Linked DNA regions of Hyalangium gracile. The protein of the gene in region 1 interacts with the protein of each later gene in a pairwise test. Links are inferred from orthologs where the notes say so. Each region holds a gene or a part of one and is shown on either strand. Other genes may lie near its edges.

Region 1 (14,925 bases):
GCACGTAGCACAGCGTGAACATCAGCACCGTGGCCCGCACGGTGTTGTAGTCGCGCTTCTCGATGGCGGTGAGCAGCAGCGTGCCCATGCCTGGCCACGCGAACACCTTCTCGGTGACGATGGCGCCGCCCAGCAGCGTGCCGAACTCCAGCCCCAGCACCGTGAGGATGGGCAGCAGCGCGTTGCGGAACGCGTGCTTCCACAGCACCACGCGCGGGTGCAGCCCCTTGGCTCGTGCCACCGTCACGAAGTCCTCGCGGAGCGTCTCCAGCATCGCCGCCCGCGTCATCCGCGACAGGAAGGCCGCCAGCGCCGTGCCCAGCGTCAGCGAGGGCAGCACCAGGTGTCTCCACGACTCGGCGCCCGACACGGGCAGCCAGTCCAGCCAGAGCGCGAAGACGATGATCAACATGGGGCCGAGCCAGAAGCGCGGCAGCGCCACGCCCGCCACCGCCACCCCCATCGCCGCCGTGTCCACCGCCGTCCCCTTTCGCGCCGCCGCCGCCACTCCCAGCGGAATCGCGATGGCCACCGCGATGAACAGGGACGCCACCGTGAGCCACAGCGTGTTCGGCAGTGCCTGGCCGATGGCCGGCAGCACCTTGCGCTGGAACGGTGGCAGCGAGGTGCGCAGCTCGCCCGTGGCGAAGTCCTGGGTGAACGTCCACAGCTGCGTGTACCAGGGCAGGTCCAGCCCCACCGCGCGCCGCAGCGCCTCCCGGTCCACCTCCGTGGACTGCTCGCCCAGCATCACGTCGATCGGGTCGCCCGGCACCAGGTTGAGAAAGAGCGAGATGAGCAGCAGCGCCCCCACCACCGCGATGCTGGCGGAGATGGCGCGCCTCATGGCTCCACCCTCCGCGCCCGCGCCAGGGACGTGAGGAAGCCATTCGCGCTGGGCTCGAAGCCCTCCAGCCGCCGGGACACCACCGCCACGCTGCTCTCGTGCCAGAGCGGCGCGTACGGGAGCAGCGCGTCCAGCCGCTCCTGCACCCTCGCGTAGAGCGCCGCGCGCTGTGAGGGCTCCACCCGGCTCGCCTCGTCCAGCAGCGCGTCCAGCTCCGCATCCTTCAGAGCCCCCCGGTTGAAGCCGCCCCAGTGGTTCTCCTCCGTGGGCACGTTCCTCGAGTGGTACGCCCCGCGCATCAGGTCCGGCTCGATGACCGACGCCCACTTGAGCGTCACCATCTCGAAGTTGCCTCGGCGGATGTCGTTGAAGAGCGTGCCGAACTCCAGCGAGCGTACCTCCACCGCCACGCCTCCTCGCGCCAGCTGCTCCTGGAGCACCAGCGCCACCGACTTGCGGAACCGGTCCGTGCTCACCTTCAGGCTCAGCGTCATCCGAGGCTGGCCTCCCGGCCCATCCGGATCCGGGTAGCCCGCCGCATCCAGCAGCCTCGCCGCCTCGGCCGGGTCATACCGGCAGCCCTCCTGCGGCGCGTGGGCCCAGTGCGTGGCGGGCAGCATGCCCGTGGCCGGCTCCGCCAGTCCGTGGAACTTGTGCTCCACGATGGGCTTCACCTCCAGCAGGTGGCACACCGCCTGGCGCACCCTCACATCCGCCAGCGGCCCGGAGCGCAGGTTGAAGCCCAGGTATGCGTAGCCCGTGCCGGGCCGGACGAGCACGCGCAGGCCCGGCTCCTTCCTCAACAGGGGCAGCACCGCTGGGGACACCGCGTTGGTCACCAGGTCCGCGCGCCCCTTCAGCAGCTCCAGCACTCGCGTCGTCTCGTCTCGGACGACTCGGAAGTGCAGCCGGGAGATGCCCGGAGCCCTCGCGTAATACCCCTCGAAGGGTACCAGCGTGAGGTGTTCCTCATCCGGTTGGGCCTCAAACCGAAACGCTCCGGCTCCCACCGGGTGCGCTCCCTGAAGCTCCACGCCACCCAGGCCTGCTCGCTCAGCGGGCAGGATGCTCAGCGACAGCTCCGCCAGCAGTGGGGCATAGGGCCGTCGCAGGTGGAAGCGGACGGTGCGATCACCTACCACCTCCACCTCCTGAATCACCTCGTACCGGTCCACCTTCGGACTGCGCAGCGCCCGGTCTCGCACTCCGTCATAGGTTGCCTTCACGTCCGCGGCCGTGAGCGCCGTGCCATCATGGAACGTGAGCCCGGGGCGCAGCGTGAACTCCATGACAGTGGGGGACAGCGCGCGGAAGGACTCGGCCAGCGCCGGCACCGGTCGGCTGGTGTCATCGAAGGTGACGAGCCCCGGCGCGATGAGCTGGCCGATGCGCTGGCCAATCGCTGTCAGCGCGAAGCGGTCATCCAGGCTGTCGGGTGGCGCCTCGACCAGCACCGTGATGCCGTCGGGGGTTCGGTCTGGTCGGCAGCCCGCCAACAGTGCGAGCAGCATCCCCAGGGCGGCGCGGCGGAGCAGAGCGGACATCCGTTTCCAGCTTGTGTCACACCCGGGTGGTAGGGTCGACGGTGTTGCGCACCCCCGTCAGGCCCTTATTTCACCGCAGCGTCATGAAGGCGCTGGAACTGAAGGTCGGTTCACAGGGTTGCAGGTGCGTCTGGCTCACCGCCCGATGAAGAAAAGTCCACATCCTCGGCAGCGCAGCTTCGCCTGGCGGATGAGCGAGCGCCCAGACATGGACGCGCCTACTCTTCCTCCCTTGATTCTGGGGGATCTGCTTCTCATGATGGCCCGCGTCTTCCCCGGAGCCTTTGTGCAGGTTCATCGAGCCAGTGTCCTCTTGGCCGCGACGGCCGCGATCATTCTTTCGCTTCCCGCAGCCCACGCCGCCCCGGCGGACAAGCGGGCCGAGCGTGAGGCGCTGAAGACGGCGTTGCTCGACGTGCTCCAACGCACGCCCCTCAAGGCCAGCCGCGTGGGCATCCACATCCAGAGCCTGGATGACGGCTCGGTGGTGTTCAGCCAGAACGCGGACGATCTGCTCAACCCGGCCTCGAACGTGAAGCTCGTCACCTCGGCCGCGGCGCTGGCGACGCTCGGGACGGAGTACCGCTTCGACACCGAGTTCCTCGTGGACCCGGAGCTGCCGCCCGACGGCAAGGTCAAGACGCTCTACGTGCGCGGCAAGGGCGACCCGTCGATGACGACCGAGCGCCTCTATGGTGTCGTCTCCGAGCTGTTCCACGGCGGCCTGCGCGAGGTGCAGGACATCATCATCGACGACTCGTGGTTCGACGCCGAGCGCACGCCGCCCGGGTATGACCAGGAGGAGTCGGACCGGGCCTACATGGCGCCCACCGGCGCGGTGAGCCTCAACTGGAACGCGACCGCCATCTACCTGCGGGCCGGTGAGGCTCCGGGTGCCAAGGGCACCGTGGAGATGGAGCCCCCCAGCGACTTCTTCGTGGTGGAGAACGGGCTGACCACGGGCAGCCACCGGGCCCGCCGCGTCTCGGTCGCCAGCAAGCCGCTGGGCGACAAGCAGCGCATCGTGGTGAAGGGGCAGCTGCCGTCGGACCAGGGCGCCGTGAGTGTCTGGAAGAAGATCGACAACCCGCCCATGTACTTCGGCTACACCTTCAAGGAGCTGCTGAAGGGGCGCGGCATCAAGGTGAAGGGCAAGGTGAAGCTGGGCCTGGCTCCCTCGAGGGCCAGGCTGGTGCACGTGGCCCAGTCGGACACGTTCGACGTCATCCTCAAGCGGCTCAACAAGCTGTCCAACAACTTCGTCGCCGAGACGCTGCTCAAGACGATGGGCGCCGAGCTCAAGGGCGCGCCGGGCAGCTTCCAGAAGGGCATCGAGGTGGTGGAGTCCTTCCTCGAGCGGGAGGTGGGCCTGCCCAGCGGCTCGTACGTGATGAAGAACGGCAGCGGCCTGAACGACACCAACCGCTTCTCGGCCACGCAGCTCACGCGCATCCTGCGCTTCATGCACTCGCGCTTCCCGCTGGCGCCCGAGTACCTGTCCTCGGTGGGCATCGCCGGCAAGGACGGCACGCTCAAGTACCGCTTCGAGGGCAGCGAGGCCGTGGGCCGCCTGCGCGCCAAGACGGGCACGCTGGAGAATGTGTCCGCGCTGAGCGGCTACGTGCAGGCCACCGGCGGGGAGCTGTTCGTCTTCGCGATGATGGTGAACGACTACCCCGGTCGCTCGGGCCCCGTGGTGCAGGGGCTGGATGCGCTGGGCGCCGCGGTGGCGGCCACGGGCTCCTCGATGGGGCCCTCGCGCGCGGTGGCGGCGCTCTCGGACACTCCGCGTCCGGGCGGTGAGCTGGGCGCGGTGGCCAGCCGCATCAAGACGTACCTGGAGCTGGGCAAGCAGCGCGACCAGCGCAACATCAGCTTCCTGCGCACGGCGTGGCGCAGCGAGCGCGACCCGGCCGTGCGCGCCGTGCTGGCCGACAGCCTCTACCAGTCCAACCCGAGCGACTACCTGGGCGCGCGCACGCTCCTGGACAGCTACTCGGCGGCCTCGGACGTGTACGGCCGGCTGCGGGCCGTGGCGCGCGAGCTCTCCGTGGACGTGCCCGGCGTGGGCAGCATGGTGGAGCTGGCCGCGGGCGGCAACGCGGAGGCGCTGGCTCGCGTGGTGGAGCTGGCCGGGGCCTCGCGTGGGGACGGGCAGGCGGAGACGGAGCTGTCCGTGGCCCTGGGCGAGGTGGCTCGCACCGCGCCAGAGGAGCTCGTCGTCGCCCTGCGCGAGTCCGGCAACTCGGAGCGGGATGTCGCCGTCTCCCTGCTGGCCCGCGGGCTGGTGCAGGTGGGCGACGCGGACCACCCGTTCTGGAAGTCACTGCGCAAGCAGCTCGGCGCGCCGGATCCGGCCCTGGTGACGTTCGTGCGCAACCTGGACGCCACGCTCTCGCAGAAGGTGGCCGAGCAGAAGGCGCCTCGGGCTCCGGACACGGTGGAGGCGGTGTCGCCGGGCTCCGCGGCTCCCGTGGGGCCGGGGCCTTCGCGCACGGCGGAGACCCGCCCTGGCGGGTGAGGCCCGCATCCCCGTGTGATTTCAGGGATCTCCCGGGGCGAGCAGGCAGGCGGGCGTTGACGCCTGCCTCGTGGGCCCGAGGATCAGCGCGCGCGTCGCTCCCATCGTGTATACCTGTCAAGTATTCCGCCAGGTGATGAACCTGCGGGATGGCGCCGATCCGTGGTGGATCGGCTACCCAAGGAGCCGGTCCGAGGTGGACGGGCTATAGAAAGGGCAGTCATGGCTGGAGGCGTCAACAAGGTCATCCTCATCGGCAACCTCGGAGCAGACCCCGAGGTGCGCTTCACCCCGGGCGGTCAGGCGGTCGCCAACTTCCGCATCGCCACCAGCGAGAGCTGGAACGACAAGAACGGGCAGAAGCAGGAGCGGACCGAGTGGCACCGCATCGTCGTGTGGGGAAAGCTGGCGGAGCTGTGCGGCGAGTACTTGAAGAAGGGCCGGCAGTGCTACGTCGAGGGCCGCCTGCAGACGCGCGAGTGGACGGACAAGGAGAACCGGAAGAACTACACCACCGAGGTGGTCGCCACCTCCGTCACCTTCCTGGGCGGCCGTGATGCGGGCGCCGGGGATGGGGGCGGGGCCCGGCGCGGCGGTGGCTCGTTCTCCCGAAGCGGGGAGCCCGACTACGGCGCGCCTCCTCCGGGGATGGACGATGGCGGCATGAACCAGAGCGGTGGCAACGGGGACGACGACATCCCGTTCTAGGCTCCGGAAGACGAACCGGCCGCCCCCAATACCCGGGAGCGGCCGGTTTTGTTTTCAGGTGGTGCGGGCCGCCCGCTACATGTCGATGGAGTGCCCGGTGCCGGGGCCGAACGCCTCACCGGCCTGGAACAGCGCGTAGATGGCGCCCCACGCCATGGCCGTCAGCACCAGGAAGATGATGATGACGAAGGGCTCGAAGCGGCGCATGGAGCGCTCGCTGGCGAAGATGCCCCAGGCCATGCCGAAGTTCTGCAGCCCGTTGGCCACGTGGTACGCCACGCCGAGCGTGCCCACCAGGTAGACGAAGAGGGTGGGGCCGTGGAAGCGCATCTCCCGGGCGATGTCCTCGAAGGCCTCGGGGCCGTGGCCCAGCAGGCGCGGCTCCAGGAAGGCCTTCCACAGGTGGGCGCCCAGGAAGGCCAGCACGCCCACGGCGGTGACGCGCTGGAGGATGTACTTGAGGTTGCCGTAGTTGTTGTAGGCGAGGTTGTTGGGCCGGAAGCTGAACAGCCGCACCAGGCCCCACCCGGTGTGCATCAGCAGCGGCACCAGGGAGATGAGGAAGCCCAGCGCCATCGAGAACGGGTGCGCGTACGTCGTCACCGAGCTCTGCCACGCCGCGGCGCCGCTGAAGGCGGCCAGGTTGTCCCAGAGGTGGTTGATGGTCCACAGCGTCAGGGGGAACACCGCGAGGAATGAGCCCAGGCGGGACTGGAGGAGCGGGTTCTTGCGAGGAAGGGCTGCGGCTTGGGTGCTCATCGGGACTCCGGCGACGCGCGGACGGGCCACTCCGCGGGTAGGTGGGTCGGACCGGGCGTTATAGCCGGTCCCGGTGAACGAGGGGCTGGGATATGCCAGCCGGGGTGGCAGCCGGGGCGCTCGGAGGCATAAGCCGGGCCGATGCCTGGGGCTCCAACCCCTCCTTTCCAGGGTAACCGAGGCGCCGGGCGCCTTCCCCATTGGCGAGCGCGGCGGTGTTGGGCACGCTACAGCCTCTCCTTATGGCCGATGAACTCGTCAGTGGACTATTGAAGGACGTGGACGTCCGAGTGGTGCTCGCCCTCACGTCCGAGCTGTCTCGCCAGGCGCGGGCGACGCACAAGAGCGAGTCGGCTTCGGCCGCGCTGCTCGCCCAGGGGCTCACCGCCGCCGCGCTCCTGGCGGCGCTTCAGAAGGGGGAGACGCGCATCAACCTGCAGCTGGAGTGCGACGGGCCCCTGCGCGGCTTCTTCGTGGACGCGGACACCTCCGGGCTGCTGCGGGGCTACACCAAGAACCCCCATGTCACCCACGTGGGCGCCGAGGGCGAGTACCGCTGGCGGCCGGTGTTCGGCAACAAGGGCTACATCTCCGTGCTGCGCGACATCGGCGAGGGTGAGTACTACCGCTCCTCGGTGGAGCTGGAGCGCTTCGACTTCGAGCAGGACCTGGAGCGCTACTTCACCATCTCGGATCAGGTGGCCACGCAGCTCAAGCTGGAGCAGGTGGCAAAGGTCAAGGACGGCACCACCGAGCCCCTGGGGGTGGTGGCGGGCATCATCCTTCAGCCCCTGCCGAACGGGGACCGGGAGGCCTTCCAGACGCTCGGCCGCCAGCTCAAGGAGAACCTGCACGGGGTGCTCCAGGCCCATGCCGCCGAGGGCGGGGCGGCGGTGCTCAAGGCGCTGCTGCCGGGCCGCAATGACTTCGAGGTCATGTCCCGCTACCCCCTGCGCTTCTCGTGCACGTGCAGCCGGGACCGGGTGAAGAACGCGCTGCTGGCCATGGGGAAGGAGGAGCTGACGGATCTGCTGGAGAAGGACGGGAAGGCGGAGGTGACGTGCCAGTTCTGCACGACACAGTACGTCATTCCCGGAGACGAGATCCGCGCGATGCTGGAAGCCGCAATGAAGTGACGTACAGCGTGCAGCCCAGCGCCGGGGGCCTACGCGGGAAGTAGCCCCCGAGCGTCGCTCAAGATATGACGTGGGCGCACCTCAGCTGGAGTCCTCATCCGTGGCCACGAAGCGCGCAGTGTCCGGCAAGGGCAAGACCTCCAAGAAGGGCAAGTCCGCGCCCAAGCCTTCCAAGCAGAAGGTGGAGAAGCTGGTCTCCATCCCCTCGGACGTCGTGCTGGCGCCCCAGGCCGAGGTTCCGCGCATGCCCACCGGGAGGGACCAATCCCGGCAGCGCTCCGCCGTGCAGGAGCTGTCGTGGGCGGACTTCGACAGGGCGGTGCAGGCGCTGGCGGGCGCCATCCGCCAGGACTTCAAGGTCGAGGCCGTGGTGGGCGTGGCGCATGGCGGCGTCTTCGTGGGTGGGGCGCTCTCGAGCGCGCTCGGCTGCGAGTTCTTCCCCGTGCGCATCACCCGGCGCAGCCGCGACCGCGGCAGCACGAACAAGCCCCAGCTCTCCGGCGAGATGCCGCGCGAGCTGAAGGGCCGGCGCGTGCTCATCGTCGATGACGTGGCCGCCAGCGGCGACACGCTGGAGATGGCCACCGCGCTGGCGAAGAAGGTGGGCGCCCGCGAGGTGAGGACGGCGTGCATGGTGGCCCGGCCCGAGGGCTATGAGCCGGACTATCGGGCGCTGTCGACCCAGGCGTTCCTCGTCTTCCCCTGGGACTACGAGCCCACGGGCGGGGTGGACCGCTCCGACGTGGACCCGGATCTGGCCGGGGCCTGAGCGGCTGCCTCGGGCGTCCCCTGGATGACGTTTGCGCTGCCCTGTCCCCCGCGCGGGCGAGCGTCTGCGCGTTGCGTGGGCCCGACCTGTCCCGTAGTCTGGCCGGGATGTAGGACACCCCGTCTTCTCGCGACCTGGGACGGGGGCCCACGGTGGGGGAGACCGCTCCATCCCGGAGCGGGCACAGGCAGGCGCACGAGGAACGGGCCGGCGCGATGATCATCGGCACGGCGGGGCACATCGACCACGGCAAGACGTCCCTGGTGAAGGCCCTCACCGGTATCGACACGGACCGGCTCAAGGAGGAGAAGCGCCGAGGCATCACCCTGGAGCTGGGCTTCGCCCACCTCACGCTGGATGATGGGACGCTGGCGGGCGTGGTGGACGTGCCCGGCCACGAGCGCTTCGTGAAGGCCATGGCCGCGGGCGCCGGGGGCGTGGACCTGGCGGTGCTCGTGGTGGCCGCGGACGAGGGCGTCATGCCCCAGACGCGCGAGCACCTGGACATCTGCCGCCTGCTCGGGGTGAAGGCGGGCGTCATCGCCCTCACCAAGAGCGATCTGCTGGCGGAGCTGGGCGAGGAGTGGCTCGCGCTGGTGAAGGCGGACCTGGTGGCGCTGACGGCGGGCACCTTCCTGGAGGGAGCGCCCGTGGTGCCCTGCTCCTCGAAGACGGGAGACGGGCTGAAGGAGCTTCGGGCCGCGCTCACTCGCGCGGCGCATGGGCTGCCCCAGCGGCCCTCGGATGGCCCCGTCTTCCTGCCGGTGGACCGGGTGTTCACCATCAAGGGCTTCGGCACGGTGGTGACGGGCACGCTGCTGTCCGGCACGCTGGCGGTGGAGGAGAGCGCCTCGCTGCTGCCGGGACGCCCCGGCCCCTTCCGCGTGCGAGGCCTCCAGGTGCATGGCCAGGCCGCGCAGAAGGTGCAGGCGGGCCTGCGCACCGCGGTGAACCTCGTGGGCGTGGAGCCCGAGGAGATCGATCGCGGCATGGTGCTCGTGCGCGCCGGCGAGCTGCCCGAGACGCGGATGCTGGACGTGGAGCTGAGCCTGCTGCCCGCGGTGGAGGAGCCGCTGCCCCGGCGCCGCAAGCTGCTGCTGCACCTGGGCACCGCGCAGGTGGAGGCCACCGTGGCGCTGTTGGACCTGGAGCGGCTCGAGCCCGGGGAGACGGGGCTGGCCCAGCTGCGCCTCTCCGCGCCGCTGGCCGCGCTCGTGGGGCAGCGCTTCATCCTTCGAGGCTCGCGCGCGCTGCCGGGGCGCGGTGCCACCGTGGCGGGCGGCCGCGTCCTGGCCATCACTCCGCCGCGCCGCCGCAAGGGCGCCTCCGCCGTGGTGGCTCCGCTGCTGGAGGCGGACGCCGGCGGGCACGTGGCGTGGCTGCTGCGCCAGGCGGGCTACCGGGGGCTCACCCAGGCGGAGCTGTTCGGCCGCTCGGCGATGCCACCCAAGGCGCTCTCACGCACGCTGGAGCTGCTGGGCTCTCGGGGTGGGGCGCTGCTGGTGGACCGGGACAAGCGCCTCTATCTCTCCGGCGAGGTGTTCGAGGGGCTCCAGAAGCGGGCCCTCGCGCTGCTGGCCGCCTTCCACGAGCGCGAGCCGATGCGCGAGGGCCTCTCCCGCGAGGAGCTGCGCCAGCGCCTCTCGCCGGAGCTGGACCCGCGCATCTTCCAGCGGGTGGCGCAGGCGCTGGTGGACACGGGCAAGGCGGAGCTGGACAAGGAGGTGATGCGGCTCAAGGGCCGAGGCCGCACCCTCACCGTCAGCGACGAGGGAGCCCGGGCCCGGGTGGCGGCGGAGCTGGCCGCGACGGGGCTCGCGCCTCCCACCTTCAACGAGCTGGCGCAGAAGCTCCAGCTGCCGGCGCCCCGGCTCCAGGAGCTGCTCAAGGTGATGGTGTCCGAGGGCCTCATCGTCCGGGTGAGTGACGAGCTCCACTTCGACGCGGGAGCGCTGGGAGGCCTGCGGGAGCGACTGGTGGGCTGGCTGCGCGAGAAGAAGGAGATCTCCACCCAGGCCTTCAAGGAAATGGTGGGTCAGAGCCGGAAGTTCGTCATCCCCTTGTCGGAGTACTTCGATCGGGAGAAGGTGACGCTGCGAGTGGGTGAGAAGAGGGTGCTGCGCCGGGGATGAGCCAGATGCCTTACAGCCAGGGGGCCCTGCGCACCCTGATCGAGACCTTCGGCAACCCCATGGTGGTGTTGCGCCAGCGCGAGCTGTGGCTGGCCAACGCGGCCTTCCTGCGCCTGGTGGGGCTCTCCCGGGAGCAGGTGGAGGGCCGCCCGGCCCTGGACTTCGTCAACCCGGACGAGCACCGGCGCCTGTCCGCTCTCTTCCAGCGCATCCTCGAAGGGGACCTGCGCACCCCCTCCAGGGTCTTCCGGCGCCTGGTGCCTTCCTCCGACGGGCGGATGCATGAGCTGGCCGCCGCCATGCAGGACGTGGTGCTGGAGGGCGGCGAGAAGGGGCTGCTCGTCAACCTCTTCGAATTGGTGGAGCGACCCCCCTCGGTCACCATGGCCGAGCGCCTGGTGGAGACGTCCGCGCGCCTGGTCGGCGTGCACTCCGAGGAGGAGGTATTTCAGGTGGCGCTGGAAGGCCTGGCCTCCGCGGGCTTCCGCGCGTCCTTCCTGCGCTGGGATGGCAAGGAGCTCTTCCTGGCCGACGGCAGCCCCCTGCCCGAGGAGATGGGACTGGCGGCCGAGGCGCTCGGAGAGGGACGCGCCATCTATGGAGGGGTGGAGGCGGGCGAAGCCACCCATGTCTACCTGCCCCTGGGCGATGCGCGTAACGGCGTGCTGCTGGTGGAGGGCCGAGGGCTCGATCCGACCCACGGCTCCACGCTGGCGCTCTTCGCCAAGGTCGTCGGCACGGCGCTCTCCGAGGCGCGCGTGGAGGCCGAGCGCATGCGCGGCCAGTGGGAGCTGCGCGTGCTGGCGGCGGTGGCGCGTTTCCTCGCCCAGCCCGTGCCGCCCACCCCCGAGTCCTTCCTCGAGCGCCTCGCGGGGCTGCTCTCCGCGGACGCGGCGCTGCTGCTGCTCCGGGAGGAGCCGGACGCTCCCTTCGTGCTCACCGCGCAGGTGGGCCTGGCGGAGCTGAGCGGCGCGGTGACTTCGCTGGGCTCCGTCCTGGGCGACACGGCGGTGAAGGTGGAGCAGGGGCGGCTCTCGACGAAGGGCGAGGAGAAGGTGCTCTGGGATGTCTCCGGAGGGCGCTTCGGCAGCGGGCTGGCGGTGCGCATCATGCGCGGAGGGCAGGTGAGCGGCACCCTGCAACTGTTCCGCGTGCCGGGCCGGCCCTTCCAGGAGGCGGACCTGCGGCTGCTGGCGACGATGGTCGAGCTGCTGGTGACGCTGCTGGAGCAGCACCGCCTGCGCGCCGAGTCCGCCCGGCAGCTCTCGGAGACGCGGCTGCTGCTGGAGCTGGCCCGCACCACGGCGGGCGTGCTGGACTCGGCGGGCATCCTGGATGTGGCGGCGGACTTCCTCGTCCGCCTGCTGGATGTGTCCGACTGCCACATCTTCCTGTACGACGAGCAGGCCAAGCTGCTGCGAGGCGCCGCGGGCTCTGTCACCCACCGCGACTTCCTGCGCGGCCTCACCCTCCCGCTGGACGACGGCAGCTTCACGTCCCGCGTGGCCCGCGAGCGTCGCCCCCTCTTCATCGAGGATGTGGACAAGACGTCGGGCGGCTACAGCCCGGAGCTGGCTGACCGCTTCCAGGCCAAGGCCATCCTCGGCCTGCCGCTCACCTCGCGTGACGAGCTGATCGGCGTGGTGGTGGTGGATGACACCCGAGGCCCGCGCGCCTTCGGGCCCGCGCTCATCGAGCTGGCCGAGGCCACCTGCGGACAGATCGCCCTCTCCATCGCCAACGCGCGCCTCTACGAGTCGCTGTGGGGCTCCTACGCGGAGCTGGCCGCCGCCCGCGCGGAGATGGTCAAGCGCGAGCGCCTGGCCGCGCTGGGCGAGCTGTCCGCCATCGTCGCCCACGAGGTGCGCAACCCCCTGGGCGTCATCTTCAACGCGGTGACGTCGCTGCGCCGCCTGCTCAAGGTGGAGGGGGATCCGGCGATGCTGCTGGACATCCTCACCGAGGAGAGCGACCGGCTGAACCGCATCGTGGCGGACCTGCTCGACTTCACCCGGCCGAGGGACCCCATCCTCCAGCCGGAGGACCTGGGCCGCGTGCTGCTGGATGCCATCGAGGCGGCGCGCGTCCAGGGCGGGTCCGACAACTCCTCCGTGCGGTTCGTCGCGGAGGTGGACCCCCACCTGCCACCCGCGCGCATGGACCGGCGGCTCATCCGCCAGGCACTCATCAACGTGCTCGTCAATGCCCTCCAGGCCATGCCCCAGGGGGGCGTGGTGACGGTGAAGGCCCGCAGGGAGCTGCACGGCGGCCGGGACTGGCTGCGCAGCGACGTGTCGGATCAGGGCATGGGAATTCCCTCGGAGTTGCTGCACCGCGTCTTCGAGCCCTTCTTCACCACCAAGGCCCAGGGAACGGGCCTTGGCCTGGCCGTGGTCCGTCGTATTCTCGATGAGCACGGTGGAGAGATCACCGTGGAGAGCACCCCTGGCCGCGGCACGACCTTTACCATCCGTCTTCCTCTCCTCCCGCCCCCGACGCCCCAGTGACTGACGCCAGCTCCTCCGCCAGCGCCCCCGCAAGCACCGCCACCGCCCACCGGGGCCGCGTCCTCGTCGTGGATGACCAGCGGAACATGCGCACCACCACGGCTCTGGTCCTGCGCACCGAGGGCTACACCGTCTCCGAGGCCGCCACTGGCCAGGAGGCGTTGGATCTGCTCACCAGCAACAGCGTGGACGTGCTGCTGACGGACCTGAAGATGGAGCCCATGGACGGGCTGACGCTGCTGCGCCGCGCCCTGGAGGTGGTGCCCCGGCTGCAGGTCATCGTCATGACGGCCTTCGGCTCCATCGACAGCGCCGTGGAGGCCATGCGGCTGGGCGCGTACGACTACATCACCAAGCCCTTCAAGGACGGGGTGCTGCGGCACCGGGTGGAGCTGGCGCTCGAGCGCGCCCGGCTGATGTCCCAGGTGGACCTGTTCGCCAACGAGTTCAACCAGCGCCACAACATGTCCGCGCTGGTGGGCAGCAGCCCGGCGATGCGCGAGCTGAAGAACCGCCTGCTGCGCGTGGCGCAGAGTGACGCCACCGTCCTCATCCAGGGCGAGAGCGGCACCGGCAAGGAGCTGGTGGCCCGCTCGCTGCACACCCACAGCCGGCGCAGCATCAAGCCCTTCGTGCCCGTCAACTGCGCCGCCATCTCCGAGAGCCTGCTGGAGAGCGAGCTGTTCGGCCACGCCAAGGGCGCCTTCACGGGCGCGGTGAAGGCCCGGCGCGGCCTCTTCGAGGAGGCCGATGGCGGCACGCTCTTCATCGACGAGGTGACGGAGACCAGCCCCGCCTTCCAGTCCAAGCTGCTGCGCGCGCTCCAGGACGGTGAGGTGCGCCGCGTGGGCGAGTCCACCGCGGTCCGCGTGGACGTACGCATCGTCGCCGCCACCAACCGGGACATCGAGCTGGAGGTGCGCGAGAAGCGCTTCCGGCAGGACCTGTACTACCGCCTCAACGTGGTGACGCTGCGGGTGCCGCCGCTGCGCGAGCGGCTCGAGGACGTGCACGATCTGGCCCGGCACTTCCTGGAGCGCGCCAACGCCCGCAACTCCCGGCCCCGGCGCCTGTCCGGCTCGGCCGTGGCGCACCTGATGGACTACACCTTCCCGGGCAACGTGCGCGAGCTGGAGAACCTGGTCGAGCAGGCCGCCGCGCTGGCCGAGGGCGACGAGTTGATGCCCGAGGACTTCCCGCTCCGGCCCCAGGCGCAGGTGGCCCAGGCCAGCGGGGACCTGGGGGCGGTGAGAGTGCCGGGCGCACCCGTGCCCACCCTGGCGGAGGTGGTGGACGAGGCGGAGAAGCGCGCCATCCTCCAGTCCCTGGAGCGCAACCAGAAGGACCTGGCCCGCGTAGCGGATGAGCTGGGCGTCTCCTCCACGACACTGTGGCGGAAGATGAAGCGCATCAAGCTGTTGGAGACAGGACCCGGGCCTGATCCTCAAGGGAAGTAGGAGACGGGCTCCCGGAGGGCTCAGTCTTTGAGACCGAGAGAGAGTTTCTCACGCTGAAGGAATGACATTGACTCCCAGTGGATGAAACAAGCACTGGGAATATCACTGGATTTTCAGCTTCGAAAATTCAGTGGGTGTCGCGAGGGCTGTGCAGGGCAGATGAACGCGCAAGCCCCTGGAATCACGGGGCTTGGGCCGCTGCCGGGCCTGCTCTCCTACATGAGCCGGATTTCAGATTTGAAATCATGGAAGCGATTTCAGATCTGCAACGGTGATTGCAGGCCTGCAATGACGAACTTGAAATCAACAGGCCCCGGGAATGTTGGGTGTTGCTTCAAGTGCCTGAGAAAACTGGAGATCCTCTCGGCACGAGGGCTGGCACGAGGACTGCTAAGACACTCCTCGGGACGCATCGAAGCGAGGCTGAAGGTGGTTCCCCCCCACCCCTTCAGCACTTCCGGTGAGTCACCTTTAGAAGACCCGCGGCCCGATACCCTTCTGGGGTGTCGGGCCGCCTTCTTTTATACGTACCCCCCGCCCAGGCG
Region 2 (14,751 bases), on another replicon or contig:
TGCTGGATCAGGCCGATCAGGCGCGCGCCGTGCTGCGGGAGGTGGCGCGATGAAGCCCGGGCTGCGGCACTTCTTCGACTCGATGGCGGACTACCTGGGCGGCGGCTCCAGCGTGGAGCAATTGCGCGCCGCGCACCCGGGCTGGGACGCGGCGCCCTCGCGCGTGGCCATCTATGGCCGGTTCGTGCGCGGGCACGTGCGTGGCGCGCTCGAGAAGCTCTTCCCCATCACCCAGGAGAGCGTCGGGCCCGAGCGCTGGGAGCAGCTGGTGGAGACGTACACCGCCACGCGCCCCGGGCGTCACTACGAGATGAACCGCATGGGCGAGGCCTTCCCCGCCTTCGTGGCGGACGTGGCGCAGGCGCGAGGGCTGCCGGAGTTCGTCCCCGCGCTCGCGCGCTTCGAGTGGGCCGACTGGGCGGTGTACGCCTCGGAGGAGCAGGTGCCGGAGCGCGTGGAGCGGCTCACGGTGAACCCCACGCTCACGGTGCTCCAGCACCCGTTCCAGCTCTGCGCCTTCGTGCGTCAGCGGGGCAGGGCGTCGGCTCCCGCCGCGGGTGACGAGATGGCGCTGCTGTGGCGGCACCCGCGGGAGCTCAACACCTGGTTCGCGGCGGCCCAGGAGCGCACGCTGCTGGTGCTGAAGATGGCGGTGGAGGGGCTCTCGACGCAGGCCGTGGCGGCGGCGACGGGCGTAGCGGAGATCGAGGTGCGAAAGGCCGTGGAAGCCTGCGCTCGCGAGGGGCTCGTCCTCGCGCCGTAGCCGCTCCCGCGGTCAGTTCTCCAGCCGGCACGCCTTGCCGCCGGAGCCGCCCTTGCAGGAATACCCCTCCGGGCACTCGTCGTCGGACTTGCACCGCAGGGTGCAGGTGCCCTCGACACAGGCGCCCTCGATGATGCCCATGCCGCGGCAGATCGCATCATCCGTCCCGCAGGAGGCGCCGACCCCACGGTAGCCGCCGCACCCGGAGAACTGCGCCGAGTTGGGCATGCAGCGGCCGCTCTGGCACGTGAAGCCGCCCTTGCACGTCTCGCCGTTGCCGCACCGACCCACGCACGCGTTGCCCTCGGGCAGCGCCTGGCAGCTCGAGCCAGCCTGGCACGTCCAGTCCCCGGTGCACGGCGTGCAGAGCGGCCCGCCCTCGCACCGGAAGCCACGGCAGGAGAGGCCCGGGCCGCAGTGTGTGTCCTCGAGGCACTCGACGCACCGGCCGCTCTGCGCGCACTGGTAGTCGTCCACGCATCCCGTGGTCGCGCACCCGCCGCTCGGCTCGGAGAGGTTGATCTTCACTTCCTTCTTCTCGCCGGCGCTCACGCACGTCTCGGAGCTCACGTCCGGAAAGCTCCTGGCCGACACGAGCAGCGAGTAGCAGCCGTCTGGCAGCGGGCCGACCTCCGCCCGCCCCTTGTCGTCCAGGCTCTGCTCCGAGGGAGTACCTTCCAAGACCAGCCGGCCTTCGGTCACCCGCTCGTTGTCGGGCGACTTGACGCGCACCGACAGGAAGCTGGCCTCCTTCGGCTCCAGCTCGCCCAGCGACACGGACTGCCCGCCCTGGACGATCAGGGGCTGACGCAGCGTCTTCGTCGCCGAGGCGATGATGAACAGCTCGGCGGCGCCCGCGGGGACTCGCTCGATCGTGAAGGAGCCATCCCCCTTCACGGTGCTGCTCAGCTCGGGCTTGCCCAGGACGGACACACGCGCCACGGACGCGTCGGCTCCGACGAGCCGTCCGCTCACCGTCCCGAACAGGAAGGGTTCATTCGCCAGCCCGCCGCACCCGCCTGTACCCAGCGCCCCGAGGACGACAGCCATCGCGATGTGCAGTCTGTGGTGCATCAGAAGCGGTACCCCATGCCGGCCTGGCCGCCGGTGAATCCCACCGCCTGACCCCGCCCATCCACCACGACGTACGTGAGCATCAACTGCGCCTGGGCAGTCAGCTCCAGCCGCTCGCCCAGGCGCCACACGAGGCCACCTACCACGCCAGGGCTGACGGTGAAGTAGTGCTGTCCGCCCGTGAAGGCGTCCACTTCAAAGGACCGCCCCAGGTACAGAGCGGCCACGCGCGGCCCACCGAAGAGCGTCAGCTTGTCCCAGCGCCACAGGTAGGGCATTCCCACACCCGCGGTGAGGCGGGTGTAGACGAAGGGAACCTGGGAGCCGGGGACGAGCTCGAGGGTGCGGCGGCCGCGGCTGCCGCTGACATCCAACAGGAGTCCGAAGTCCTGCAGCGGCCGGTCCTCCAGGCGCAGCACCAGGCCCACCTCGGGAGAGGCGGGCAGCAGCTCCGTGCGGCTGCGGCCGTCCACGAACGAGAACATGCCGCCCATCAGCGCGAGGGAGCGGCTGGGGAAGGCGTCCGACAGCAGCTGCTCCAGCGGGAGCCGCTCGCCCACGGCCACCTCCAGCTCCCGGCGGATGAGCACCGAGTCGCCCTTGGTCAGCTCCACGGTGCGGCGGCCCGGCACCACGGCGGCGCCTCCAGGCAGCTCCGCGCGCGGCTCGCCGTCCACCTTGAGGGTGAAGCCATCCAGCCGCGGGTTGTACGAGAACAGCTCCGGGCGGCCCAGGCGATCGATGCGGCCGGAGAGCACCACCGGATCGGCGCCCACCTCGAGGATCTCCGCGGACGGGCGCTGGCGCCCCTGGGTGAAGGCGAAGGTGCGGCGGCGCGCGAAGTCATGCGCCTCGGTGGCGGTGACGGCGCCGTCCGCGTTGCGGTCGGCTGTGCCGCTCAGGCCCTCGATGAGGAAGTGCGTATAGATGTCGTTGCGCAGCCCCTCGTCCTCGCGGGCCGTCTCGCCCCAGTCGCAGGCGGCGAAGACCATGGAGGCGCGGCTGGCCTCCTCCAGGGGGCGCGCGTAGAAGCCGGACTTGATGCCGGCCAGCTCCGTCTCCAGCTCCTTGGGCAGCAGCGACTTGCCGCTGCCGCTGTGACAGGTGGCCAGCACCATGAGCCGGCGCCGGCTGGGCAGCTTGTCGAACTCCGCCTTCAGCACGTCCATGGACAGCGCCGTCTGCGGAATGGACTGGTACGAGGAGTCGTGGGTGACCAGGTAGCGCCTGAGCTCGCCCTGCCCATCGCGCGACAGCGTGCCGTGCGCGGAGAAGTACACCACCACCACGTCGTCCGGCCGCGTGGCCTCCTTCTGGAGCTCGCGGATCGCCGCGACGATGGATGCGCGTGTCGTCTCCTCCCGCCGCGTGAGCAGGCGCACCTGATCGAAGTGCCCACGCGCCGGATCCTTCAGCGCGGTGGCGAGATCCTGCGCGTCCTTCGACGAGTAGCGCAGATTCCTCCACTGCGGATCCTGGAACTCGGAGATGCCCACCAGCAGCGCGATGCGTCGCGGTGCGTAGGCATTGGACAACGCAGCCTCGTCGAGCTTGAGCGGGACCAGTCCGCCCTTCTCATGGGCGGACGGGCCGGCACAAGCCGCGAGGGCTCCCAGCAGAATGAGGAAGAAGCGCTTCACGTTCAGCGCTGATTCTGGCCGTTCTCGACGAAGACGTCGAACCTGGCCGTGGACATCGGGTTGTCCTCCCGGGCAGGTGCTCCTCCTTTCAGCGAGGTCTGGACTTCATCTGGCGACAATTCCTCACCTGCTGGCGAGGCCACCAGCCACAGCGTCACGGGGCCCTGTTCGCCCGACAGGCTCACCCCGGTGAGGCCCTGCGGGCCGGCCAGATCGTGCGTCCCGGCCTCCAGCGAGAAGCTGCCGAGCAGCTCGGGGGCACCGCTGTCCACCTGCTGGAAGAGCAGGGCGCTGCCGGCCTCGGTGGAGTGGTAGCGCAGCAGCAGCACGTCGTCCGGCGACACCGGCGCGCCCGAGTCCAGGCGCCGCAGCTGGCCGTCCGCGCCCCGCGCCGCCGCGACCAGCTCCAGGCTGATGCGGCTCGAGCCCTTCACGCCGCTCCACGCCGGCTGCGAGGGGGGCGCCATCAGCCGCGGCACGAACACCAGCGCGAGCAAGCAGGCCGCCAGCGCACCCGCCACGCCGGCCCACCGTCCGAGCTGGCGAGGCGCGCGCAGCTGGCGCTTGAGGCGCATCCAGCCCACCTCATCCAGCGTGGCCTGCCGGGGCGGCGCCAGGCCGAGCAGGAGCGAGTCCAGCTGCCCGTCGAGCAGGTCCGTGTCGGGGGCCTGGACGAGGAACTCCTCGCACGCGTCGCACGGCGCGGCCAGGTGCTCGCGGAAGTAGGCCACCGCCTCCGGGTCCCGGGCCGACAGCGCTTTCAACGCATGGGCGTCGAGGTGCTTGTGCTTCATGACTTACTCCCAGCGCCCGGCGAGGACGCGCCGGAGCAGCTCACGCTTGATGCGCGCCCGGAATCGCTCCAGCCGCATGGTCACCGCGCTCTTGCCCACGCCGAGCTTCTCGGCGATCTCCCGCGCGGACAGCTCTCCCTCCAGGTAGAAGAGCTGCACGGTCTTCTTCTCCTCGCCGTCCGGCAGCTCGGCGATGAGTTGACGCACCACGGCGATGTCCCGCTCCACCTGGAGCGCCTCCGGCATGGCGGGCACGGCCTCGGGCTGGGGATCCTGGGTCTCCTCCTCCAGCCGTCGCAGGTGGCTCTTGCGCTCCAGGCGGGTGCGCGCGCGGTTGCGCGCGATGGACAGGAGCCACGCCTCGAACGCCGAGACTTCCTTGAGCCTCGGGAGCGCCTTGAACGCTCGGACGTAAGTCTCCTGAATCACGTCTTCCACCTCGTCCGCATCCAGCGTGGCGAACCCGGCCGTCAGCCGAGCCACCAGAGGCCTCGTGCGCCGATAAAGCTCTCCAAAGGCGGACTCCTCCCCACGGGCGGCCCGCCGCACCCACTGTGTCAGTTCCTCAGAGGAACCCACCTGTCCTCCTGACCCCCGGAGCGTCCGGTCGGCCACCGCCACATGTCAGACATCCCCCGCTTTCCTGCTGGCCCCCGACAGGCCGTAGGAGAGAATGGCGGCGCCGTTCACTTCCTAGAAGGACACTGCCATGCGCGTCATCAACTTCAATGCCGGTCCCGCCGGCCTGCCCTTGCCGGCACTGGAGCGGGCGCGGGAGGAATTGCTGGATTTCCAGGGTTCTGGCATGTCTATCATGGAGCACAGCCACCGGGGCAAGGAGTACGAGGCCGTCCACAACGAGGCCATCTCCCTGCTGACCGAGCTGCTGGCCATCCCGCCGACGCACCAGGTGCTCTTCCTGCAGGGAGGCGCCTCGCAGCAGTTCGCGCAGGTGCCGATGAACTACCTCACCCCGGAGGCCTCGGCCGACTACCTGATGACGGGGGTGTGGAGCGAGAAGGCGCTGGACGAGGCCCGGTACTACGGCAAGCCGCGCATCGCGGCCACGGCGATCAACAAGGAGAAGCGCTACACGCGCGTCCCGGCGCAGGCGGAGCTGCAGCTGGATCCGGCCGCCACGTACGTCCACATGACGAGCAACAACACCATCTACGGGACGCAGTGGCACACGTTCCCGGAGGTGGGCCGCGTGCCGCTGGTGGCGGACATGAGCTCGGATCTGCTGTGGAAGCCCATCGACGTGAGCAGGTTCGCGTTCATCTACGCGGGCGCGCAGAAGAACGTGGGGCCCTCGGGGATCGTCCTCATCGTGGTGGACAAGGAGTTCATGGCCCGGGGGCGCCAGGACATCCCGAAGATCTTCCGCTACACGACGTACGCGGAGAACAACTCGCTGTACAACACGCCGCCCACCTTCGCGATCTACCTGTGCCGCAACGTGCTGGCGTGGATCAAGGACGTGGGAGGCCTGAAGCAGATCGAGCAGTGGAACCGAGAGAAGGGCGACCTGCTCTACGGCGCAATCGATCGCCACGCGGACTTCTACCGGGCGCCGGTGGAGAAGGGCTCGCGCTCGTACATGAACGTGGTGTTCCAGCTGCCGACGGAGGCGCTGAACGACACCTTCGTGTCCGAGGCGAAGAAGGCGGGCATGGTGGGGCTCAAGGGGCACCGCAGCACGGGCGGCATCCGCGTGTCGCTCTACAACGCGGTGACGGTGGACAACGTGAAGGCGCTGGTCTCCTTCATGGACCAGTTCGTCCAGAAGCACGGGTAGGGCGCCCGAGGCGGGCTGAATTCCTCCTGGCGGGGAGCGTCCGAGTCTCGACGGGCGCTCCCGGCTGGCTTACACCTGGGGGCCTACCCCGTCGGGAGGAGTCCATGAAAGCGACACTGTCCGCTCTGGTGCTGTCCCTTACCCTCGCGCTGCCCGCCCTGGCCAAGGACAAGGAGGTAGCGGGGGTGAAGTTCCCCGAGACCCTCACGGTCGAGGGCAAGGAGCTGAAGCTCAACGGCACGGGCCTTCGCAAGAAGATGGTCTTCAAGGTCTACGCCGCGGGGCTGTACCTGGAGACGCCGTCCAAGGTGGGCTCGGAGGTGCTCAGCTCGGATCAGATCAAGGTCGTCCGCATGAGCATGCTGCGCGACCTGGAGAAGGCGAAGATCACCGAGGCCATCACCGACGGCGTGACGAAGAACAACAAGGCGCAGCTGCCGGCGCTGAAGGAGCGGCTGGACAAACTCAACGCGGCCATCCCGGATCTGAAGAAGGGGGATGATCTGCTGATCACCTACGTGCCGGGCAAGGGCACCCAGGTGCGGAGCCAGGGCGGAAAGGAGCTGTTGCTCGAGGGCAAGGACTTCGCGGATGCCCTCTTCGGCGTGTGGCTCGGCAGCAACCCGGTGGACGACGGCCTCCGGGACGGGATGCTCGGCAAGGAGGACTAGAAGAGGCTGAGCTGAGCGGAGGGGCGCGCCGGCCGCTGGAAGGTGGTGGGCGCGCTCTCCGTCATGAAGGCCATGCGCATGCCGACCTTGCGCGCCGTGGTGTCGAAGAGGCGCTCGATGGTCTCCGCGTAGAGCCCCTCGCCGCGCATGCGGTGGTTGAAGCGCGAGTCGGACAGCACACCGCCGCGCGTCTCCCGGATGCGGTGCAGCACCCGCTCGGCGCGCAGGGGGAGCTTCTCGCGCAGGCGCTCCTCGAAGACTGCCTTCACGGGGCCGGGCAGGCGCAGCAGGGTGTAGAAGGCGCGGGTGGCGCCGGCCTCTCGCGCGGCGGTGAGCACCTTGGCGATGTCCTCGTCATTGAGGCCCGGGATGATGGGCGCCACGGACACCGTCACGTCGATACCCGCCGCGGCGAGCCGCTCGATGGCCTGCAGGCGCCGCTTCGGCGTGGCCACGTAGGGCTCCATCGCTCGCGCCAGCTCCGGGTTGTGGAAGGGCAGGCTGATGCCCACCCAGAGCCGGGCCTCTCGCGCCAGGGTCTGGAGCACGTCGAGATCGCGCTCGATGAGCACGCCCTTGGTGATGATGCCCACGGGGTTGCGGTACTCGGCGCAGACCTCCAGGCAGCGGCGGGTGAGCCGCATCGAGGCCTCGAGCGGCTGATAGCAGTCGGTGACGCCGCTGAAGACGATGGGCTCGCCCTTCCAGCGAGGGCGATCGAAGGCTTCGCGGAGCAGCTCCGGAGCGTGGGGCTTCACGACGATGCGCGTCTCGAAGTCCGTGCCGGCGCCCATGCTGAGGTACTCGTGGCCGGGGCGCGCGTAGCAGTAGGCGCAGGCGTGCATGCAGCCACGGTACGGGTTGACGCTCCAGGAGAAGCCCACGTCCGGGCTGCTGTTGTGCGTGAGGATCTCGCGGGTGTGATCCTCCAGCACCTCGAGCCGCGAGGGCGGGATCTCGTCGAGGTACTCCACCTCGGTGCTCGCCCAGGGGTTGGGCGGATTGGAGACGGGACGCGGCTTCACCTGATCAAGGTGGACCTGAAACTGTGTTCAGTCAAGGCCTTCGGGAAGGCCCTGGAAACACGAGGAGATCCGCTGTGCTTGTCGGACCTTGGGCCCCTGACTACGGTGGTTCCCATCAAGATCGGTTCATGCCCACTCCCCACAAGCTGCCCGGCAGGCTGCCCACGTGTGCCCCCATGCTCCTGGTACTGGGCATGCAGTTCGCCGCACTGGGGTGCCAGAACCGCAAGGAGCCAGCGCCAGCGGATGCGGGAGGGGGCGCGACTCCCGGTGACGCCGGTGCTCTCGCGCTGGAGGATGCAGGAGGCGCCCTGCCGCCGGAATTCCCTCAGCCTGCCAGACTGAATTACCTCGAGCTGGCGGGGATGTTGGACAAGGTGAACCGGTACTCCGCCGCCGTCGATATCGAGACCACCGAGCCCACGGAAGCGGGCATTCATGGGCTCTGCAGTGGAGTGCTTCTCAGCCCTCGCCTCGTGCTGACCGCGGGGCACTGTGTTTGCGTGCGCAGACCCGCTTCCACTGCGGACAAGCCGGGCAGGTTCATCATCGACGGAACCTCCTGCTCAGGCAGTCCGGCCGTGACCACGATGATCTATGCGCCAGCGGGAGCGGACACGCCTCCACCCGGAAGCGGGAGTCGGCTCCACAAAGGCGTGGAAGTCCGGCCGCATCCTGCTCTGGAGGTGGTGCTCGATGCCCAAGGCCAGGTGGAGTCCAGTCGTGGGGATCTCGCCCTCATTCTCCTGGAGGCTTCTGTCGAGGAGACATTCTCTCCGCTCCCGCTCGCGGACGAAGACGTTCAGGCAGGCGAGAGCTTCGTGATGATCGGCGGTACCTTCGACGAGTCCCTCGGCGGGGTGGCGCGGCAGCGGCGCTTCACGCGCTACAAGGTCGCCAGGTTCATGGATGTGGGCAGTGGCTGGGTCCTCTACGAGCAACCGAAGCGCGACCTCTATCGAGGGTCCAGCGGCGGGCCTTGTGTGCGGGAGAGCTCGGGAGGGCCGGTCCTCATTGGCGTGTCGGGTAGGGGATTGGGAGGAGAGCCGACCTTCACCAGCCTTCACCCCTACCTCGACTGGCTCCGCGCCGCGATTCGCTCCGTCAACCCCAGATGATGAGCCTGGAGGCTTCAGGCGGCATCGCTGGCTCAAAGGTGCCTGATCCGATGCATCCTCACCCGAGACTGTTGAGCCTCATGGTGCTGTTGGTCATTTGCGGTGCGTGCGCGAGCAACTCCGGAGCGAAATCGCATGCTCCTTTAGAGGGCACTCCCTCGGAGCATCCCTATGTCCTGGGAGGAAAGCTGGACTCGGGCAACATCTACCCGAACACCGTGCTGCTCACGTTGCCCTCGAATGGTTCAGCGATAGCGACCTGCAGCGGAGTGCTCATCAGTCCTCGGCGTGTCCTCACGGCGGCGCATTGCGTGTGCATGGAGAAACCGTGGGTGCTAGAGGCCGGCGAGCCAGGGACGCTGATCGACGGGTCCATGTGCCTGGATCGGCTGACCGTGCAGACGGTTCTCTATGGGCAGCCCGGTTCTCCGAGAGATTACGTCGGAATCAAGGTCGAGCCTCATCCAGGGCTCAGGCTCCTCTATGACGGCAATGGAGCGCTCGTCTCGGCGGAATCCGATCTGGCTGTCATCCACCTGGAGAATGCGGTTCAGGGAGTCAGGAGCGTCGAACTGGCCCGGAAGACCGTCGCCGTGGGCCGGAGAGTCGTCCTGGTGGGCTTCGGGTACGCCGACATGCGGAAGAAGAAGATTGGAGATCGCCACTTCGGACGAACGGAGATTGCCCGGGTGGAGGGCGAGGTCTTGACGGTCACGCAGCCAGGGGTTCATGCGTACGAGGGTGACAGTGGGGGGCCGTGCTTCGAGTGGCCTCGAGGAGGCAAGAGCCCGCTTCTCGTGGGTGTCAATCGTGGAGGCAGTGCGCCCGTCTACTCGGCCTTCACGAGCACGGTCTTCCCCAGGAATCGGGAGTGGCTCGAGAGGATCATCCGCGAGGACACCCAGGCGGATGCTCCTGGGGCGCCATAAAACACTAAGGCCGGTAGTCCCTGGTTTCCCTAGGAACTACCGGCCTTTTGTTGAGCGGCGGACGGGATTCGAACCCGCGACCCCGAGCTTGGGAAGCTCGTGCTCTACCAACTGAGCTACCACCGCGACCGAAGCGAGCCCAAGGTAGGGGCCTCGCTCGACCTTGTCAACGAGAAGTGACGCCCGAGTCCGCTCGGCTACTCCCCTTCCTCCACCGTCAGCTGGTACGGGTCCTGGAAGTTCGACTCGCGGTTCTTCACGTCGCGCACCTCCAGCACGTACACCCCCGGCTCGGCGCTGTAGCGGATGGTCTCCGGCTGGTCGCCCTTGGCGCGATCGGAGGTCTGCATGAGCGCCAGCTTGCCGTCCTCGCCCACCCGGTGCAGGTACAGCGCCACGTCCACCTTCAGGATGCCCAGCAGCGTCGCCCGAAGCGCCGTGCGCACCGGTCGATCCGTCAGGTCCAGCCGGTAGTAGTCCACGTCCTTCAGCGGGTAGACCGTGCCTCGCACCGCCTTGCCCAGCGAGAGCTCCATGCCCCGGTCCACGGTGTTGTTCGGCTCGCGCTCCTCGCTGCCGTTGTCCGGCACCGCGCTGACGGTGATGCGGTAGGGCTGGTCCGCGTTCTCGAAGTCCTTCACCCACTTGCCCTCCACCTTCCGCGACGCCCCCTCCACCTTGAAGTAGCAGCTGCCGCTGCAGGACACGTTGTTCAGGCGCTCCGGCTCCTTCAGCGCGCCGTCGTTCGCCCTCAGCGTCACCGTCTCCTGCGCCCCGTCGCCCGCTGGCGCGTCCACCGCCGACAGCACCAGGTCCAGCCGCTCCACCCCGGACACCTCCACCTTCGCCAGCATGGGCTCCGTCGTGCGCAGCACGTAGTAGTCCACGTCGCTCTTGGGCGCGAGGAAGCCCTCCTTGAAGCCCGAGCCGCTCATCGGCGTCGCCTTGTAGAGCTCGTCATTGGGCTCCAGCTCCGCGTTGGCTCCCGCCTCCTCCAGTGACACCGAGAGCGTGTACGGGTTCGTCGCGTTGTAGGTGCGCTTCGCGTCCTTGCCCGTGCCCACCCAGCTGCTCTTCACCACCACGTAGACGACCTTGTCCGTGGAGCGCACGCCGATGTTGCGCAGCGCCAGCGCCTCGCCCTCCTTGCCGCGCAGGGAGAACAGCGGCGCCTCCGCCGCCGAGAGCACCGCCAGCTCCGGCCGCACGCCCTCGATGGCGGACAGCTCGATCTTCAGCGCCAGTCCCGGAGGCTCCGGAGGCGCGGCGGGGGTGCCGGCGTCTCCTGTCTGGGCCACGGCCCCCGGCGTTCCGGTGGGGCTGGCCGGGGGAGTCCCCTCCGGGGGCGGCGTGGAGCCCTCCGCGGTGGGCGCCGAACCCTCGGGAGCAGGGGAGGGCGGAGTGCCCTCAGCCGCAGCGGGAGGAGTCCCCTCTGTCGGCGTGGGGGCGGTCCCCTCCGTGGGCGTCGGAGCCGGCGTGGGAGGCGGCGGCAGAGGCGCTTCCTCGCCAGGATCAGGGGCCGGGGTGCTCGGCTCCGGCGTGGGCAATTCGATCCGGTACCAGTCCTCATCTCCCGCGTGGCCGATGTAGGCCGCCACCGTCTGCCCGAGCGTCAGCGCCGTCGAGTCCACGGCCCGATCATTGGGCTCGCGCTCCTCGCCGTCGTTGGGGCGCCGGTAGGCCAGCGTCAGGGTGTATGAGCCGCCGCTGCCCTTGCGCGCCGAGGCCACTCGCACGAAGCGCTCGCCCTCGACGAAGAGGTTGGGGAAGTGCTCCGGCTTGCCCTCGCCCTCGCTGTTCACCCCCGCCAGCCGGTTGCGGTCCCGGTCGTACACCTCGATGACCACATCTCCGCCCGGGATGCCCGACACGGTGATGTCCGCCGTCCGCGCGGCCGGGGGCGCCAGCCGGTACCAGTCCTCGTCCCCCTTCGCCGGGTCGGCCGAGAGCGCCGCGCTCACCACCGCGTCCCGAGTCAGCGCCAGCGCCTGATCCGGCCGCTCGTTGGGCTCCTTCTCGCTCAAGACATCCGGGCCGGCGTCCACCGGTCCCGCGTCGGCCACCTCGTCCTTCCCCTTGGGGCAGCCGGCCAGCACCGCGCACACAGCAATCCAGCCCAGACGTCGCATCGCGTTCCCTCGCATCGGCCGCCTACTCTTCCCCGTGGGGACCGGGTGTCAAGCACCGCAAACATGCGGGGTCGGGTTTTCATCCTGAGCCCCTGCGCTCTGGTGAGCCCCTCGGGGGCCGATCCAAGATGCACGGCCATGCGAAGCCTCCCGGTCCTCTCCAGCCTCCTGCTCGCCGCTTCTGCTCCCACCGCCTTCGCCGCGCCTCCCGCCTCGGTCGGCTATGCCCAGGCCGCCGACTACCTGGACAAGGACGGCCACCCCGAGCGCTACAACCCGCTCAACGTGCTCGATGGGCGCGACACCACCGTCTGGTGTGCCTCCGACGCGGAGGGGGCCCCCCGGGGCATGACGATCGGCTTCAAGGGCGTGGCCACCGTGGACGAGGTGCGCGTCTACACCGGCAACGGCTCGGATCGGGACGCCTTCAAGACCCACCCCCGGGCGAAGAAGATCGCCCTGGAGGGCAAGGACTCCGCGCGCGGCTTCACCCTCGAGGACAAGCGCGGCCTGCAGACCATCCCGCTGAACCCGCCCGTCACCGGCGCCTGGATCACCCTCGAGGTGAAGGACGTCTTCCCGGGCTCCGACTCCGGCGCCCCCGTCTGCCTTACGGACGTCATCCTCTACTCGGGGGGCAAGCCGCTGAACGGGACGAAGCTGGCCCCCGTCCTGAAGTACGACGCCCGCCAGGCGCAGGTGCTGGGCACCTGGTTCGGCGGCCTGGAGGGCGCGGCCGACCGCTTCCTCTCCTTCTACGTGGATGGGACGTACCGCTTCGTCCACGAGCCGCTGGGCGGCGGCGAGCCGAGCGTCCTCACCGGCGCCTACACCACCTCGAATTCGCGGCTGTCGCTGGAGCTGCCCAAGAAGGGCAAGGTCTCCGTGAAGTTCACCCGGGAAGAGGCGGAGGGCTCGTCGGGTGGACACACGCTGGCCCTGGAGGGCGATCTGCCGGAAGAGTGGAAGGAGCCCTTCCGTAGCCGGCCCTGAGCCGGCGGCTCCGTCTCCGGGGCGAGAGGAGAGGGCCCGAGCCCTCTCCGGCTCTGGATCAGCCCGCGGCTGTCTTCTTCTTGGCGCTGAAGGCCTTGAAGAAGTCGACGATCTCCTGCATGGCGACCTTCACGTCGGTGGCGTCCTGGAACTCCGACTCCAGGAAGATTCCGCCGCAGGACTCGCAGGAGTCGTAGCTCAGGGGGTGGTGACGGTCACCACCGTTGATCCGTACGAGATCCACCTGGCACTCGGGGCACTGTCCGGTGAGTGCTTCCGCGTCGACCTTGCCGCCCTGACTCTCCAGACCGGGAAGATTGTTGTGGAGCAGGACCCGATTGAGGTCGGCGACGTCGATCCACAGCCCGCCGCAGTCTCCACACTTCCGCAACGTGAGATCATCCCCCTCGAGATCGGCCATCTCGACGTTGCAAGCGGGGCAATTCATGGGGCGGTTCGTTCTCCTGGAAGGGGGAGGCTTGCTCCCCGTGGATTGGAGAATGATAGGGCGCCCAAATTTCAGGATGCAACCAGCACCGGCGGTTCTGTTGACAGCGAACTTTCAGGCCTTCATCCGGCGGATGTCCGCCCCCAGGCCCCGCAGCTTGCGTTCGAGCCGCTCGTAGCCCCGGTCCAGGTGGTACACGCGGGCCACCTCGGTGCGCCCCTCGGCCCGGAGGCCGGCGAGGATCAGCGAGGCGCTGGCCCTCAAGTCGGTGGCCATGACAGGGGCCCCCGAGAGCTTCTTGACGCCCTTCACCACGGCCGTGGGACCCTGGATGGTGATGTCCGCCCCCATCCGGTGCAGCTCCGCTACGTGCATGAAGCGGTTCTCGAAGATGTGCTCCGAGATGACCGAGGTGCCGTTGGCCACACACATGAGCACCATGAGCTGGGCCTGCATATCCGTGGGAAATCCAGGGTGCTCGGTGGTCGTCACGTCCACCGGGTGGATGGATTTCGGGGCCTTACAGCGCATCCCCCCGTTCTCGGTGGTGATGGTGCATCCAGCCTCGCGCAGCTTCAGCACCACGGCCTCCAGGTGCTCGGGCACCGCGTGCTTCACCAGGACGTCCCCGCCGCTGATGGCCGCGGCCACCAGGAGGGTGCCCGCCTCGATGCGGTCCGGGAGGATCGAGTGCTCCACCGGCCGCAGGGAGTCCACCCCGTCGATGGTGATGACGGAGGTGCCTGCCCCCTCGATCTTCGCCCCCATCTTGTTGAGCACCCGGGCCAGCTCCTCCACCTCGGGCTCGCGGGCGCAGTTCTCCAGGACCGTCCGGCCCTTGGCCAGCACCGCCGCCATCAGCACGTTCTCCGTGCCGGTGACGGTGATGCAGTCGAAGTTGACGGTGCCGCCCTTGAGGTGCTTGGCCCGGGCCTCCACGTAGCCCTCGGTGAGGGTGATCTCCGCCCCCAGGGCCTTGAGCCCCTTGAGGTGCTGGTCGATGGGCCGGGCCCCGATGGCGCACCCGCCCGGCATGGAGACGCGCGCCCGGCCGTAGCGGGCCACCAGGGGCCCGAGCACCAGCACGGACGCCCGCATCGTCTTCACCAGGTCGTACGGGGCCTCGGGGGTGATGTTGCCGCCCACTCCCACCTGGCACACGTTCTTCTGCCGACCGGTGAGGCGCTCGGCCTCGCAGCCCATGGTGTTGAGCACCTTGAGCATGGTGGCCACGTCCACCAGGTCCGGCACGTTGCGGTAGGTGCTCACCCCGTCAGCCAGCAGCGAGGAGGCGAGGATGGGGAGCGCGGCATTCTTGGCTCCGGACACCTTCACCTCCCCGTGCAGCGCGGGGCCTCCCTTCACGACG

Evidence for each region.
Region 2: the proteins of selB (region 1) and serC interact in binary tests that used the Escherichia coli proteins (3 or more experiments, as listed by UniProt). The link is inferred for Hyalangium gracile from one-to-one orthologs.

What each region holds. Positions count from the first base shown.
Region 1 is NZ_JAHXBG010000006.1:509,633-524,557, forward strand. What follows is about bases 7,994-10,957. They hold selB (selenocysteine-specific translation elongation factor), read left to right. Parts: upstream 7,994-8,499; coding sequence 8,500-10,416; downstream 10,417-10,957. Other genes in these bases: KY572_RS15090 (phosphoribosyltransferase), read left to right, coding at 7,994-8,284; KY572_RS15100 (ATP-binding protein), read left to right, coding at 10,413-10,957. Also shown: KY572_RS15060 (ABC transporter permease), read right to left, coding at 1-847; KY572_RS15065 (ABC transporter substrate-binding protein), read right to left, coding at 844-2,391; dacB (D-alanyl-D-alanine carboxypeptidase/D-alanyl-D-alanine endopeptidase), read left to right, coding at 2,678-4,912; KY572_RS15075 (single-stranded DNA-binding protein), read left to right, coding at 5,135-5,620; KY572_RS15080 (succinate dehydrogenase), read right to left, coding at 5,696-6,379; Hsp33 family molecular chaperone HslO, read left to right, coding at 6,622-7,515; more of KY572_RS15090, read left to right, coding at 7,616-7,993; more of KY572_RS15100, read left to right, coding at 10,958-12,923; KY572_RS15105 (sigma-54-dependent transcriptional regulator), read left to right, coding at 12,992-14,380. UniProt on the Escherichia coli protein: Translation factor necessary for the incorporation of selenocysteine into proteins. It probably replaces EF-Tu for the insertion of selenocysteine directed by the UGA codon. SelB binds GTP and GDP.
Region 2 is NZ_JAHXBG010000016.1:146,368-161,118, reverse strand. Bases 4,235-7,024 are described here. They hold serC (3-phosphoserine/phosphohydroxythreonine transaminase), read left to right. Parts: upstream 4,235-4,980; coding sequence 4,981-6,069; downstream 6,070-7,024. Other genes in these bases: KY572_RS29485 (PA0069 family radical SAM protein), read right to left, coding at 6,737-7,024; KY572_RS29490 (chalcone isomerase family protein), read left to right, coding at 6,174-6,740; KY572_RS29500 (RNA polymerase sigma factor), read right to left, coding at 4,275-4,850; KY572_RS29505 (hypothetical protein), read right to left, coding at 4,235-4,271. In the rest of the region: bufB (MNIO family bufferin maturase), read left to right, coding at 1-53; KY572_RS29520 (HvfC/BufC N-terminal domain-containing protein), read left to right, coding at 50-763; KY572_RS29515 (carboxypeptidase regulatory-like domain-containing protein), read right to left, coding at 776-1,837; KY572_RS29510 (caspase family protein), read right to left, coding at 1,837-3,477; more of KY572_RS29505, read right to left, coding at 3,480-4,234; more of KY572_RS29485, read right to left, coding at 7,025-7,765; KY572_RS29480 (trypsin-like serine protease), read left to right, coding at 8,131-8,883; KY572_RS29475 (trypsin-like serine protease), read left to right, coding at 8,880-9,812; KY572_RS29465 (ABC transporter substrate-binding protein), read right to left, coding at 10,010-11,941; KY572_RS29460 (NADase-type glycan-binding domain-containing protein), read left to right, coding at 12,080-12,934; KY572_RS29455 (zf-TFIIB domain-containing protein), read right to left, coding at 12,993-13,382; murA (UDP-N-acetylglucosamine 1-carboxyvinyltransferase), read right to left, coding at 13,497-14,751. UniProt on the Escherichia coli protein: Catalyzes the reversible conversion of 3-phosphohydroxypyruvate to phosphoserine and of 3-hydroxy-2-oxo-4-phosphonooxybutanoate to phosphohydroxythreonine. Is involved in both pyridoxine and serine biosynthesis.